2 linked regions of the Anatilimnocola aggregata genome follow. The protein of the gene in region 2 binds, or shares a complex with, the protein of the main gene of each other region. Links are inferred from orthologs where the notes say so. Each region holds a gene or a part of one and is shown on either strand. Other genes may lie near its edges. The genes, in order: ETAA8_RS29790 and smc.

Evidence for each region.
Region 1: the proteins of smc (region 2) and ETAA8_RS29790 are in contact, whole or in part, in a crystal structure (PDB 3ZGX), measured with the Bacillus subtilis proteins. The link is inferred for Anatilimnocola aggregata from one-to-one orthologs.

The regions. Positions count from the first base shown.
Region 1 is NZ_CP036274.1:7,825,298-7,831,687, forward strand. The notes cover bases 1,645-4,616. They hold ETAA8_RS29790 (segregation and condensation protein A), read right to left. Parts: upstream 3,544-4,616; coding sequence 2,746-3,543; downstream 1,645-2,745. Other genes in these bases: ETAA8_RS29785 (SAM-dependent methyltransferase), read left to right, coding at 1,645-2,721; ETAA8_RS29795 (type II secretion system protein), read right to left, coding at 3,629-3,916; hpnH (adenosyl-hopene transferase HpnH), read right to left, coding at 3,977-4,616. Also shown: ETAA8_RS29775 (NAD(P)/FAD-dependent oxidoreductase), read left to right, coding at 1-722; ETAA8_RS29780 (DUF1365 domain-containing protein), read left to right, coding at 668-1,453; more of ETAA8_RS29785, read left to right, coding at 1,429-1,644; more of hpnH, read right to left, coding at 4,617-5,095; ETAA8_RS29805 (terpene cyclase/mutase family protein), read right to left, coding at 5,253-6,390. UniProt on the Bacillus subtilis protein: Participates in chromosomal partition during cell division. May act via the formation of a condensin-like complex containing Smc and ScpB that pull DNA away from mid-cell into both cell halves.
Region 2 is NZ_CP036274.1:5,493,601-5,501,334, reverse strand. The notes cover bases 1,879-6,194. They hold smc (chromosome segregation protein SMC), read right to left. Parts: upstream 5,796-6,194; coding sequence 2,079-5,795; downstream 1,879-2,078. Other genes in these bases: ETAA8_RS20520 (flagellar basal body P-ring protein FlgI), read right to left, coding at 5,838-6,194; ETAA8_RS20530 (Uma2 family endonuclease), read right to left, coding at 1,879-2,038. Outside these bases: ETAA8_RS20540 (hypothetical protein), read left to right, coding at 1-386; ETAA8_RS20535 (hypothetical protein), read left to right, coding at 386-1,348; more of ETAA8_RS20530, read right to left, coding at 1,361-1,878; more of ETAA8_RS20520, read right to left, coding at 6,195-7,734. UniProt on the Bacillus subtilis protein: Required for chromosome condensation and partitioning.

The sequences.
Region 1 (6,390 bases), 2.3 Mb from region 2 along the record:
GCGATCGCCCGGTCTGGCGCACGATTCCCGGCGGCGCGCGGCGGTATGCGTTGCGCTTGGCAGCCGACATTCCAGAGATTCAACTCAGCGCGCCCATTCGCCAAATCACTCGGACAGCGGACGGCGTCTGGGTCTCGGCGATGGGGGCCGATCCCCGCCACTTCGACCATGTGGTGCTCGGTTGCCACTCCGATCAAGCGTTACGACTGCTTGCCGATGCTACGGCCACCGAGCGTGAGATTCTCGCCGCGATCCCCTACCAGCAAAACGAAGTGATCGTCCATACCGATACTTCGATCTTGCCGCGTTCCCAGCGTGCCTGGGCCAGTTGGAACTATCTCACTCCGCGAGTAACGGACGAGCAGGAGACTGGCAACGTTGCGGTAACCTACGACCTCTCGCGCTTGCAGCGGGTGAACTCGCCAACGCCCATTCTGGCCACGCTCAACACTCCGTATGAGATTGCGCCGGCGAAGGTATTGCGCCGAATGCAATTTCAGCATCCGGTGTTCAGTCGCGCCAGCGCTATTGCGCAATCTCGCTGGGCCGAAATCAATGGCCCACGGCGAACCTGGTTTTGCGGCGCGTATTGGGGCCACGGTTTTCATGAAGATGGCGTGCGCAGCGCGCTCGCTGTCGCCCGCGAATTTGGAGTCACGCTCGAAGCATGCACAGCAGTCTGTACGAAGGAACGGTCTGGCACCGTCGCGACCGCCCGGTGATCCACCAGTTCCAATACAGGCAATTCATGCTGTACTTGGACCTGGACGAAATTCCCGCCCTCGCCGCGGCTGGCATCTTCGCGCGCGAAACGCACCTGGCCACGGCCAGCTTCTGCTTGGCCGACCATCCCGTTGGGGAAGCAGGCTCGAACGAGGTAACTCTCAAGACAGCGGTGAGCGATTTGGTTCGGGAGCGGACGGGACTGCACATCACCGGCCCGATTCGGCTCCTCACGCACTTGCGTTTTTTCGGCTACTACTTCAGCCCGTTGAATCTTTACTACTGCTTCGATCCGCGCGAAGAGCTGCAGTGCGTGGTTGCCGAGGTGAGTAACATCCCGTGGCGCGAACGGCACTGGTATGTGTTGTGGTCGGGAAATCAGACATCGACTGAGTTCGGTCGCTTCCGGCACGAGAAGCAATTTCATGTTTCGCCTTTCTTGAGCATGCAGCAGCAATATCGCTGGTTGATTCAGCCGCCAGGCGAGCAGTTGAAAGTTTCTCTGCGGGCGGAACTTGACGACCAGCCAATACTGACGGCAGTGCAGTCGATGCGCCGTCGCGAACTGACGCGCGCGTCGCTAGCCGCCGCGATGATTCGCCAAGGCTGGATGTCGGCCAAAGTGGTCGCTGCCATTTATTACCAGGCTTTTTGGCTGTGGCGCAAACAACTGCCGGTCTATTCGCACCCCAAGGAATCGCAACCATGTCCGACGACGCAGGGCTTGTAATGCCCCGCCTGGCAACACCTGCCGATGAAGTTAGTGACAGCAAACCTGCAAACCAAAGAAAGGCGACTGCCAGTCATTGGAACTGGCAGACCCGTGCGTGGCGTTCTGCCGTCCATCGTTCGCTGGTCAGTTTAGACCAAGGCGTGCTCACGCTCACCGATGCGCTGGAATCGACGACCTTTGGCACGCCTTCGGCCGATGGCGTGGCAGCTGAGATCACGGTGCATGATCCGGCGCTTTACAGCCGTGTGGCCTTGGGAGGAAGCATTGGCGCAGCCGAATCGTACATGGCCGGTGAGTGGTCGACCAACGACCTGCCCGCCGTTGTGCGGCTGATGATTCGCAACGCGCGCGTCACGGGCGCGCTCGAACGCTGCGGAAAATGGCTGTTGCAGCCTTGGCTGCGTTGGGGGCATTGGTTGCGGCGGAATAACGAGCAAGGAAGCAAGCAGAACATCGCGGCCCACTACGATTTGGGGAACGATTTCTATTCGCTGTGGCTCGATGAATCGCTGGCTTACTCGAGCGCGGTCTTTGAATCTCCGCAAGCCACGCTGGCCGAAGCGCAAATCGCGAAATTCGACCGCTTGTGCCAAAAGCTGCAACTTCAGCCCGGAGATCGCGTGCTAGAAATTGGTTGCGGGTGGGGCGGCCTCGCGCTTCATGCAGCCCGGAATTATGGCTGCCACGTCACGGGGACGACTATCTCGCGCGAGCAGGCAAATTGCGTGCGCGAGCGAGTGGAGCAGGCCGGACTAGCGAGCCGGATCACGTTGCTTCAGCAAGATTACCGGGCACTGACCGGTGAATACGACAAGCTGGTATCGGTCGAAATGATCGAAGCCGTTGGTCCGCAATTTCTCGACGAGTACTTTCGAACTTGCTCGCGCCTGCTGAAGCCCGGCGGTCTGTTGGTGCTGCAAGGAATCACGATTGCCGACGACTTATACAAAGACTATTGCCGTTCGGTCGATTTCATTCAGAAGTACATTTTTCCCGGCGGACACTTGCCCGCGGTCTCGCCCATGCTGCAAGCGATTTCTGAGCACACCGATCTCAAGCTACAGCAACTTGATAATCTGCCGCAGCACTACGCGCGCACGCTGGCAGCCTGGCGGTCAAACTTTCACGCAGCTGACGAAAAGTTGGCTCAACTCGGATTGCCGATCTCATTTCGGCGGATGTGGGACTTCTACTTCAGCTATTGCGAAGGAGGCTTTCGCGAACAGCAACTCGGGCTGGTGCAGATGAAGCTGCAGAAGATGTAGCCCGCGACTGCAGGCTTGCTGAAATTACCGTCCTTGGACCGGCATATCGTCTGAGATGGGCCGCGCATCGTAGTTATCGATGGCGACGATCTCTTTCGCGGGATCGAACTCGGCATCGGGCACAATCCAGATTTCGCCGTGCAGATCATTCTGTTCCGCCCGCACGCTGTGATGCCGCACGAGTTCCAGCACGGCGAGGAACACGCCGATCATCGCTGACTTGTGCATGCCCGGCGCGAACATCTCGCTGAACGCCGCCCGCTGCTGGCTGGTCAGCTTTTCGTGAATCCGCTTCATGTAGACCTGGATCGGCGTTTCGTCGTACGTGATTGTCGCCTGTTTGACGGCCTTTTTCTCCCGCAAGATGCGTCCCATCGCACTCACCAGATCCCACAGTTCCACTTCGTGGATTGGTTGATCGGCGGGAGCAATTTCGCGCGGTGGCAGGTCGCTGGCCAGGCGCGAAACGTGCCGCTGCCAATCGCGACCGCGCTCTTCGAGCATACTGGCGGCGTCTTTGATCTGCTTGTACTCCAGCAACTTTTGCACGAGGTTTTCGCGCGGGTCGTCGAACGTCTCGACCTCTTCGCCACCGTGCGGCAGCACTTCCCGCGACTTGATCTCAATCAGCGTGCTGGCCATCTCCAAAAAATCGGCGACGCTGTTCACATCGAGGTGTTCGAGCAATTCGAGGTACTGCAGATATTGCTCGGTGATGAGCGCAATCGGCAGATCGGCCAGATCGACCTCCTGCTTGCGTACCAGGTACAACAGCAGATCGAGCGGCCCGCGAAAGGTCGTTAGGTCGACGCGAAAATCCATTACTTATTTATTCCAAGTGACTGGTCACGTCAGCGATTATTTGCAGTATCCCAGGAATCGCGCTGAGCGGCGAGGCGCGGGGAAGTTAATCAGTGAAGGACTTCTCTGTCTTTTTTCGCTCTGGGGACAATGGTGATTCAAGCTGACGAGCTTCGTATGCTTCAATCGCTGCCTTCAGTTGCTGCATGTTTTGTTGCACTTGATTGCGACGAACTGATTCGCGGACAGACTGCAGCGCAATGGGCAACACGCAGAGAAACAGACTGACGGCCAGCAGCAAGCAAACCAGAGACAAGCCAACCAGCACCCAAACCAGGCGATTGGTGGCCGGCTTCGTGCTGCCAGTTGATACCTGGGAATTATCGTCTCTCATTTCGACCACGTGGCGATTCATTCCGGTCGAAGGATTGGCTCAATTTCAATGACAACCCGCCTACTTCCCAATCTTCAGCAGCGAACCGCTCCGAGATTTGCCAACGTGCGGCGGCGGAACTTTGCCCGCGGAAGCAAGTGCCAGGGCAGGTTGGTCGAGGTTCGTCGACGAACCAAACAGGCTCACCTTGGCAGTATGCAGGAAGCCCTTGAGTGTGCCGAAGGTGGCGGCGACGGCGCTCGGTTCGTGACCACAGTGGACCATGCAATCCTGGCAGCGGCTATTTCCGCTCTTTTGCCCGTACTTATCCCAGGCAGTCAGTTCCATCAACTCTTTGAAGGTCTGCACGTAGCCTTCGTTAAGCAAGTAGCAAGGCTTTTGCCAGCCAAAGACGTTGTACGTTGGGCTGCCCCACGGCGTGCATTCAAGATCGAACTTGCCTTGCAGGAATTCGAGGAACAGCGGCGTTTGATTGAACTGCCAACGCCGCGGCGCGCGATTGAGCAGTCGTTGAAAAAGGTTCGTAGTTTGTTGTCGTTTGAGAAAGTGATTCTGATCGGGAGCCTTTTCGTAGCTATAGCCCGGTGAGACCATCATCCCTTCGACGCCAAGCCGCATCATGTCGTCGAAGAAGCCGCGCATCCGTTCGGGATTGGCACCATCGAAGAGTGTGCTATTGGTGGTAACGCGAAAGCCTTTGGCACGGGCCGCTTTGATCGCCGCGACCGCGATATCATAAACGCCTTCGCGGCAGACGGCCTGATCGTGTTCTTCTTTGGGCCCGTCCATGTGTACCGAAAACGCCAGGTATTTGCTCGGTTTGAACTTGGGCAGCGCTGCTTCCAGCTTGAGCGCGTTCGTGCAGAGATAGACATACTTCTTGCGCTGCACGAGCCCCGCGACGATTTCGTCGATCTGCGGATGCATCAAAGGTTCACCGCCAGGAATTGAAACGATCGGCGCGCCGCATTCGTCGGCGGCGTGCAGGCATTTCTCGGGTGAGAGATTCTGCCGCAGAATCTCAGCCGGGAACTGAATCTTGCCGCACCCAGCGCAGGCCAGGTTGCAACGAAACAGCGGCTCCAGCATCAGCACCAGTGGATAGCGATTGATGCCGGCCAGCTTCTTGCCCAGCACATAACTGGCGACCGTCCACATTTGGCTGATGGGTACCGACATGATTCTCTCTTTTAGGTAGCCCGACGCGTCAGCGAGGGTCGTTTTTGGGAGGGCGAAGCTCCTGCTGAGCCGCCCGTTTGGATTTGCAATGGCTGTCTGTGCTAATGCTCCACCGTTCGGCTCGGCGGGAGCCTCGCCCTCCCGAGCGATCGGGTAGCTATCCCACCACTCGTAACCGCGGCGAGACGGATTCGCGCTGGGGCTTCGGTAGCTCCTGGCCGCGGGCATTGGCGTAGGTCGCCAAGGCCAACAGCGGGAAGTAAATCGGGTAGGCGTGGTACTTTAAGTAGAACACTCGCGGGAAACCGGTGCCGGTGAACTCGGTTTCGGCCCAGGTGCCGTCTTCTTGCTGTTGATCGACGAGCCATTGCACGCCTCGTTCGACAGCGGGATGTTCGGCGAGTCCCGCCGCCAGCAAGCCGAGCAATGCCCAGGCAGTTTGCGAAGCAGTGGCCGGACCTTGCCCGCGCAGGTGCGGCTTTTCGTAAGTATCTGCCGATTCACCCCAAGCACCCGAAGCTTGCTGATGAGTCAACAGCCAATTCGCTGCCCGCTGCATGAGCGGATCGTCCTTGGCGATATCGATGGCATTCAGTCCGACGAGCACTTGCCAAGTGCCATAGATGTAGTTCACACCCCAGCGGCCAAACCAGCTGCCGTCGCTCTCTTGCGTTTCGCGCAGGTATTGCAAAGCGCGGTCAACGGCAGGCTGGCCACGTTTCGCACCCCAATGCGCCAGCGCTTCCAGCACGCGGCCCGTCAGGTCCGGCGTACTGGGATCGATCATGGCGTTGTGATCGGCAAACGGCACGCGGCAAAGAAATTCGCTGTCGTTGTCTTTGTCGAACGCGCCCCAGCCACCATCTTTGTTCTGCATGGCCAGAACCCAGCGCCGGGCGCGTTCGCAAGCACCAATGGCCCACCGACGACGAGCATCGGCTTCGTCGATTTGCATATCGCTGCTGCTGCGCGGATGTTGCAACTCTCGATTGACTGGTTTCGCAGCTGCAGAAGATTCCGAAGCAATCAGCAGTTCTTTGACGGCGATCATCACCATCACGGTGTCGTCGATATCGGGATAAAAATCGTTGTGATGCTCGAAGAACCAACCAGCTGGTGCAGCGTTCACATTGGCGGCCCAATCGCCGGGACGGGTCACTTCCTTCTCGAGCAGCCAATCGATGGCGGCGATCAAGGATTGGTCGTCAATCGTCACACCACTGGCAGCCAGCGCGCGCACGGTGATGGCCGTATCCCACACGGGAGACAAGCAGGGCTGCAAATGGGCCGAAGTT
Region 2 (7,734 bases):
AAAGCAGTGAACAGACCGCGGGCGAGTATCGCGCGCAGTTTGTACCGCGGATTGCTGGTGCATATCGGGCCACGATCACGGTGACGGCTCCCGATGGGAGCGAAGTCGGTCGGCGAGAAACCGGCTGGAGCGTGGAACCAGAAACCGACGAGTTTCGTGAACTGGCCGGCAACTTACCGTTGCTTCAGCGTTTGGCGGCGGAAAGTGGCGGCGAAGTCGTGTCGCTCAGCGGCCTGTCATCATTCGTCGCCAGCTTGCCGAATCGCAAGATCCCGCATGTCGAAACCTGGACCTATCCGCTTTGGCATCAGTGGGGCGTGCTGGCCGTCGCGCTCGGTTGTCTCGTGGGTGAATGGGGCCTGCGCCGCTGGAAGGGACTGGCCTGATGCGTATTGCACTGTTCACGTTGCTGCTGTTCTTGGTCGGCACGAATGTGACTCTGGCCCAAGACCAGCAGTTGATCGTCGTTGTGGGTGCCAGCGGCGGAGAGGAATTCGAACAGCCCTTTCGTGAATGGGCCCAGCGGTGGACGTCGGCTGGCAAGAGCGGCAAGTTGCACAGCACCGTGATTGGATTAGATTCCGCGGGCGAGACCACAGATCGCGAGCGGTTGAAACAAACTCTGGAGGAGCTAGCTGCCAAGTCGCCTGTGGGCCCCATCTGGCTCGCCTTGATTGGTCATGGCACCTTCGATGGCAAGACGGCACGGTTCAATCTGCGTGGCCCCGATCTAAGCACCACTGAACTCAAGGAGATGCTCAAACCGCTGACCGGGCCGGTGGCTGTGGTCGATTGCTCGTCGTGCAGCGGCCCGTTTTTGGCGGAGCTATCGGCTCCGCAGCGCGTCGTGATCACCGCCACCAAGAGCGGCCACGAATATAACTTCGCCCGTTTTGGCGAGTTTCTCTCCACCAGCATTGCTGACCCAGCAGCTGATCTCGACAAGGATGAACAGACGTCGCTGCTCGAGGCTTACCTGGCCGCGAGTGCCAAGCTGCGAGAGTTCTACGCGCGCGAAGCGCGCTTAGCGACCGAGCACGCGCTGCTCGATGACAATGGCGATCGGTTGGGCACCCCCGCTGACTGGTTCCAAGGCCTGCGAGTCGTCAAACAGACGAAGGCCGGCGCGCCTGTCGATGGCTCTCTCGCGAGCCAGTTCGTGCTGGTCCGCAGTGAGAAAGAACAAGCCATTCCCGCCGAGATTCGCAGGCAGCGCGAGCTGCTGGAAAAGGAATTGGCTGAATTGCGGGCGAGCAAGGCGAATATCGCTGAAGCCGATTACTTCACCCGCCTCGAACACATTCTGGTGCAACTGGCGAAATTGTCGCGGTCGTCAGCGGGTAAGTAGTTGTTGGACCATTTAAGAACCGGATACAGGCTCAGGCAAAACTTGGTTGCAAGTAAGGCTGCATTCTCTTCCGTCGAGTGTAATTTCGAGCCGCTCTTCATCTTTCAGCACTCGTTGCCGACTGTATTGTGCCTTGCCATCGTTCGAGAGAAGAGAATCGAATACTTCCACACATCGATCTTGCAGATTCACAATCCAATACGCCGCTACGCCAGCTCGTGCATAGATACTCGCTTTGCGACGATCACGATTGATCGAAGAAACGGCGACCTCAATGGCCACTGCAACGTCCGATCCTTGCGGGTGCTTTGAAAAATAGTCCCGCGGTGTGCCCCGAACAATGGCGACGTCGGGTTCAGGAACGCTGTCCTCTGAGACGAGTGCCTTCTGACTGCGGGCATACCACCCGTCGGCCAGCAACTTATGGAGGAGTTGCTCGATTAAGTCGACCGTTCCATCGTGCAACGAGTTTCTGACCATTTTGGGAACGATCCAACCTTCGAGGAGCTCCACTCGTTCGTCACCAAGGACTTCTGCGGCGGCAATCTCAAGGTACTGCTCTACCGTGAAACGCTGCACCGGATATGGCGGCATCAGCGGCTCAAGCGAGGTGTCGGTCGATACCAAAAGTGACATAGCAAAGACTCGTTTGTGTTCTAAACCTACTGCCTCTATTGTACGCAGTAACAAAACGAAGCTCTAGTTGCAGAACTGCCCGGCACGAAGCAACCTACGCCGCATCTTCTTCTGCAGCGGGCAGATTGTCGGCATCGAGTTCGTCGTCGGCAGCAGCTTCGGCAGCAATGGCAGCGCGGGAGGCACGCTCTTGAGCGGCAGAGCGTTCGATGGCTTCGCGGCGAATTTCGCCATCCTCGCTGACGTCTTCAAAGCGGACAGAGACACGTTTCGAAACGCCGGATTCTTGCATCGTCACGCCGTAAAGCGTGTTGCCAGCAGTCATCGTTTTCTTGCTGTGCGTAACGACGACAAATCGCGTCCAGCCGAGAAAGTCCTTAAGCACGTCGATGAACCGGCCGATGTTCGCTTCGTCGAAGGGCGCGTCGACTTCGTCGAGAATGCAGAACGGGCTGGGGCGAAACTGAAAGATTGCCAGCAGCAACGAGACCGCCGTGAGGGCCTTTTCGCCGCCCGAGAGTAACGAATTGTTGAACGAAGGTTTGCCTGGCGGAGTCGCGATAATCTCGACGCCGCATTCCAGCACATCAACCCCTTCTTCCAGGATGATGTCTGCCTTGCCGCCGCCGAAGGCCTTGCGATAGAGCGCCTGGAAATTGACGCGGATTGCTTCGAGCGTATCGAGGAACAGTCGTCGGCTATCGGCGTTGATCTTGACGATGATCCGCTCCAAAGCCTGCTTGGCCTCGGTCAAATCCTTATGCTGGCCAGAAAGTGTGCCGAAGCGAGATTCGAGATCGTCGAGTTCATCGAGCGCGTCGAGATTCACGGCTCCGATCTGATTAATCTTGCGGCGGAGCGATTCGATTTCGGCTTCGACTTCCACGCGGGCCAGTTCTTCTTCGGCCGAAGTCTCCTGGTCTGCACCGGACAAGTCGATGTTGTAGTCCTCGCGCATCCGGTCGGCGAGCGTTGTCCGTTCCTGCCCGACTTGCGTGGCACCCAACTCCAATTGATGTAACTGTTCTTCCAGCTTGCGCACATCCTTGCGCAGGCTTTGCAACTCTTCAGCCTGTTGTTGTCGCTGCGATTGAGCGGCAGCCTGCGCTTCACGCAGCTTGACAGCGTCGGCTTCGAGCAGTTGCTTTTGGTCATACAGCGTGCCCACGGCAGCGGTCACCGAGACAATCGTCTGCTCGGCGGCCTGATGCCGGCTGGTACACGACTGCAGCTGTTGTTCGACTTGCGCGACGGCCCGTTCACGTTCAGCCTGATCGTCGACGAATTGCGTCAACCGGTGCTTTAAGCCTTCCAATCTCTGTTCGCTGCGAGCCAAGGCAACGCGAGCAGCCGTTGCCAGGCGAGACGCTTCTTGTCGGTCGAGTTCGAGTCGCAGCAGCTGTTGTTGCTGAGCTTCGCCCGTTTGTTGGTAAGCGTCGATGGCCGACTTGTGCGTGGCGAGTTGTTTCTCAAACGCGGCGATCTCGCTTTGCAATTGTGTTTGCTGCGCGACTAACTCGCTACGCTGCGCGGTTCCCTGTTGGCGCTCGCGCTCATTCTGTTCGAGTCTCTCTTGCAACTGCCCCAGTCGTTGGCGCTCGGCAGCCAGCCCCTCATTGGCGTTTGAGCGGGCAAGCACCAGCTTGCGGACATCTTCGTCCTGCAGTTCGACCAGGCCGCGCAGATGATCGGTTTCGCGCTGGGCGTTGGTGATCTGCTCGTGAATTACCAACAGGTCGTCTTTGAGGTGACGCAGTTGACTGCGACGAGAAACAAGGCTCGCCGCCGCCTGTCGTGCACCAGCTGTCACCGTTCCATCGGCGGCAGCAATTTCACCATCGCTAGTCACAAATCGGCAATGAGGGGCGGCCATTGCGGCCAGGCGCAATGCATCGGCCAAACTCTTCACCAGCCAAGTCTGCCCCAGTAGCCGTTCGGCCAGGTCTTTGGCTGCTGGGGGAAAAGTCACCAAGCGATCGAGTCGCGAGAGAATCGCTGGATCCGTTTCCCAAGCATGCTTCGCCAAAGGCGCAGCATCAGTTCCTTCGCTCGTGAACTGCAACGTTACACGGCTGGAAGCCTGCTGAGCTCGCTTCAGCACTGCGGCGGCCTGTTCGCTCGAACACTCCAGCACCACATGCTGAGCAGATTCACCGAGGGCGGCGTCAATGACGGTGGCGTGCTGTAGTTCGGTTTGAATCAAGTCGGCGACGATCCCCTTCACCTTCGCCCAGGGCGCTGCGGTGGCATCCACGGCCGCATCCAGAATCTCGCGCACGCCGCTACCGAAACCTTCGAAGTTCCGCTCGAGCTCTTCGAGTACCGAAATACGATCTTCGGTGGCGTGATGTCGGCCGACGAGTTGAGCGACATCGTGCGTCCGCGATGTATGCAGTCGACGATTGTCGGCCAATTCAAGCTGGGCCGCCTCCAACTGACGATGCTGGGTATCTAGCTCTTGCTGAAAAGCCTGTTCGCGAAGGCGCACTTGCTCGAGTTCCACATCGAGCAACTGAGCTGCAGCGAGCAAGTCTTCGGTCTGTCGCGCGAGCAGGTCGATTTGGGTCGCCGCTTGTTGCCAGGTCGTTTGCCGGCCGCTGAGTTGGGTTTGAACCGTGGCCGCAGACTGCACGTGACTCAAATAGTCGCGGCGGGCAGCTTCGGTTTGCTCGTGTAACTGGCGGTGCGAATCGGCTAGTGTGGCGGCTTGCTGCTCGTGCGTCGTCGCCTGCTCTTCGACCACGGCATGGCTGAGTTCCGCGGCATGAAACTCGGCCTCGGTCTGCTTCAGCCGTTCGACCAGGTCGCCCGCTCGCTCCTGCATGGCGGCCAGATTGCGGCGATGTTGCTCCGCTTCGTCTGCCAGTTCCTGACTCCGAGCGCGCTGATCGCGAATGGTCGCTTCTTGCAGCGAGATCTGTTCTCGATTGGCGGCCAGTCGATTATCCGCGGCCCGCATCTCTTCGGTGCGAACGGCTAGCGAAGTGTCGCACTCCAGAATTGAAGCTTCAAGTCGTTCGGCCGTGGCAGCAGCAGTCTCCGATTGCTCACGCCGCTCGAAGATATCCTGCTCGATGCCCCGCAGCTTTTCCGTGAGTCGCCGCCAGTCGGTCATGGCGACTTGCGTACGCAACTGCTGCAAGCGCTCGGTGTGTTCGCGATAGCGGCGGGCTTTGACGGCCTGATTCCGCACGGTCTTCAGGCGGTTTTCGACTTCTTCGACAATATCGGTCAGGCGGAGCAGATTCTGATCGACCCGCTCCAGCCGTCGCTGAGCTTCCACCTTTTTGGCTTTGAAACGACTGATGCCAGCCGCTTCTTCGAAGATCGCGCGGCGATCTTTCGACGACGCATTGAGCAACTTATCGACGCGGCCTTGCTCGATAATGCTATACGCATCGGCACCCACGCCGGTACCGCGAAACATGTCCTTGATGTCTTTGAGCCGCGCGGGCTGGCGATTGATGAGATACTCGCCTTCGCCGCCCCGAAACACTCGCCGCGTGATATGCACCTCGGGCGCATCGATCGGCAGACGCCGCTCGGTGTTGTCGAAGATCAGCGTCGCTTCGGCCGTGTTGAGCGGACGACGCCCTGTGGCCCCGCCAGAGCCTTTGAAGATGACGTCGGCCATGTCCTTGCCGCGCAAGCTCTTGGCCGATTGTTCGCCGAGAACCCATTTGACGGCATCGACAACATTCGACTTGCCCGAGCCATTCGGCCCGACAACCACCGTAATCCCCTGGGGAAACTCGAAGCGCGTACGATCGGCGAAACTTTTGAAGCCGAATACTTCCAACGCTTTGAGCATGGGATGACGAACACGACAAACGGGTTACGAGCGGGCGGGCAACTACTTGCCCGAGAATGGATTCAGTTTATCCAAAACGCCGGGTTGTTTCTTGAGATATTCCGGCGCAATGTACGTTTGGTCGACGGACTCCTCACGGTCGCTTTCGGTGTCCTGGCTCAGCCGGTCGATATAGAGCTCCGGTTCCGGCGTCGCGACGCCCGTATTGCTGACCGAAGTTGCCGTTTCATCCCCTTCGGCCACCATTTCGGCTGGCGGCTGGTCGGTGGGGTCGTGGGCATCGCGATAATACTTGCGGCCTGGCTCGGGGAGCGCCTCGACAGCGAACCGGGCAGTCAGCAGATTCTGCTTTTGCGCTTCCTTGAGCATCGAAACGACGTCGGCATAGCTGGCACCCATGCGCACGACAGTCCGAATCAACTGATCGAGCAGCGGCGGGCAATATTCCGTCACATCCTGACTTTCGCCAGTCGGAAGCGATGGCTTGAAACAGCAAACCTTAATCTGACCGTCTGCCTGCCCCTTCACGAGAATCGCCTTTCCGCAATTGAGAAACTGCGGCGGCTTGATTGCCTGCTCATGACCGAAGAGGACCACTTCCGGATGTTTGCTGCGGGTTACGTGGACGAGTGGTTCAGCGGTCGTGCTCACCAGGTGATAGTAGAACTTCCCTTCGAGCAGTTCCCCCTTCGTCGCTGGGTCGGCCGCGTTATACAACCGGAGCGCGCGGAAGGCACCGTAGCGGGTTTCCATGCTTGGCGCGTGAAGCAAATTGCTCAGCGCGTCGTACGCGGTGGGCTGATTCATCGAGGCCAGCGCGGTCAGTGCGTGCCAGCGGAAGGCCGACGATTCGCGCGCGGCCAGTTCCAATGGCGCGGCGGCATCGGCTTCATCCAGATAAGCCAGTGCCTCAGCGGCGTAAAAGCGAACTTCCGGATCGCTGTTCGTCAGGCCGGCCTTCAGCGTATCGACACCTTCGCGACCGATGGCTTCTAACTGCAGGGCTGCCAGCGGTGCTGCTGAGGGTTCTTGGATTTTACGACCCAGAGTTTGCAACCGTTCGGTTTTTTCGAGCGCCGACTCTTGCAACACGATATTGCGGACAACGCGCAGGTAACGCCCCAAATTGTGCTTGTATCGCGACGAAACAACGAGCTCAAGGAAATTGTCGCGCATCGGCTTGGCGACACCTTTCTTCTGCCCGTGATCCATCGTGTTGAAGCGCGTGTTGATCGCTTTGCCAATCAGCGTGCTAATGCGAATCGAAGCGTCTTCGCGCCTGAGCATCAGCCCGAGAGGCCGCGATTCGAGGGCCAGACCGCCACCGAGCACGCGCCCGCGCGCTTTGCTCACCTTGTCGTTTTCGCCAGTGATCACACCGTTAATGAGCACGTTGCCGCGACCGATACCATCGACATCGCCGGTGCGAATCACGCCCCCCAGGACTTCCATACGGCGCAGGCGAGTCTGCATCAGCCAACCGCCATACAAGCTGGTGGTCTCACTGTTCTTGGGCGTGCGGACTTCAATATCGAAGGCATCGCCTTTTTGCACACCGGGTGGCAAATAGCCCCGGACGATGACCATCGACGTCGCGGGCGAAGCCAGAATTTTGTCGGCGTTCGGCACTTCGTGCGATTGCATTTCGGCAATCAGCAGTCGCCGTTGTTCGGAAGGAGGTGGATCGCTGCCGGTGTTATCGAGCCCGGTAACGAGAGCGACCGATTCGACCTTGATCCAGTTCAAGCCCCAAGGGCGCGTGAAGTCGCCAACAAGCTTGCGCTCTTTGATTTCTTCAACCGGCAAATCCACTTCGGGCGATTGACCACGAAAGAGCGGATTGGCGCAGCCAGAAATGGCACCGAGCCCCAAGCTGCCAAGGCTGGCAGCCAGGAAGGCGCGGCGATTGTAGAGCGACTGGCGAGCAGTGTGCGGCGTC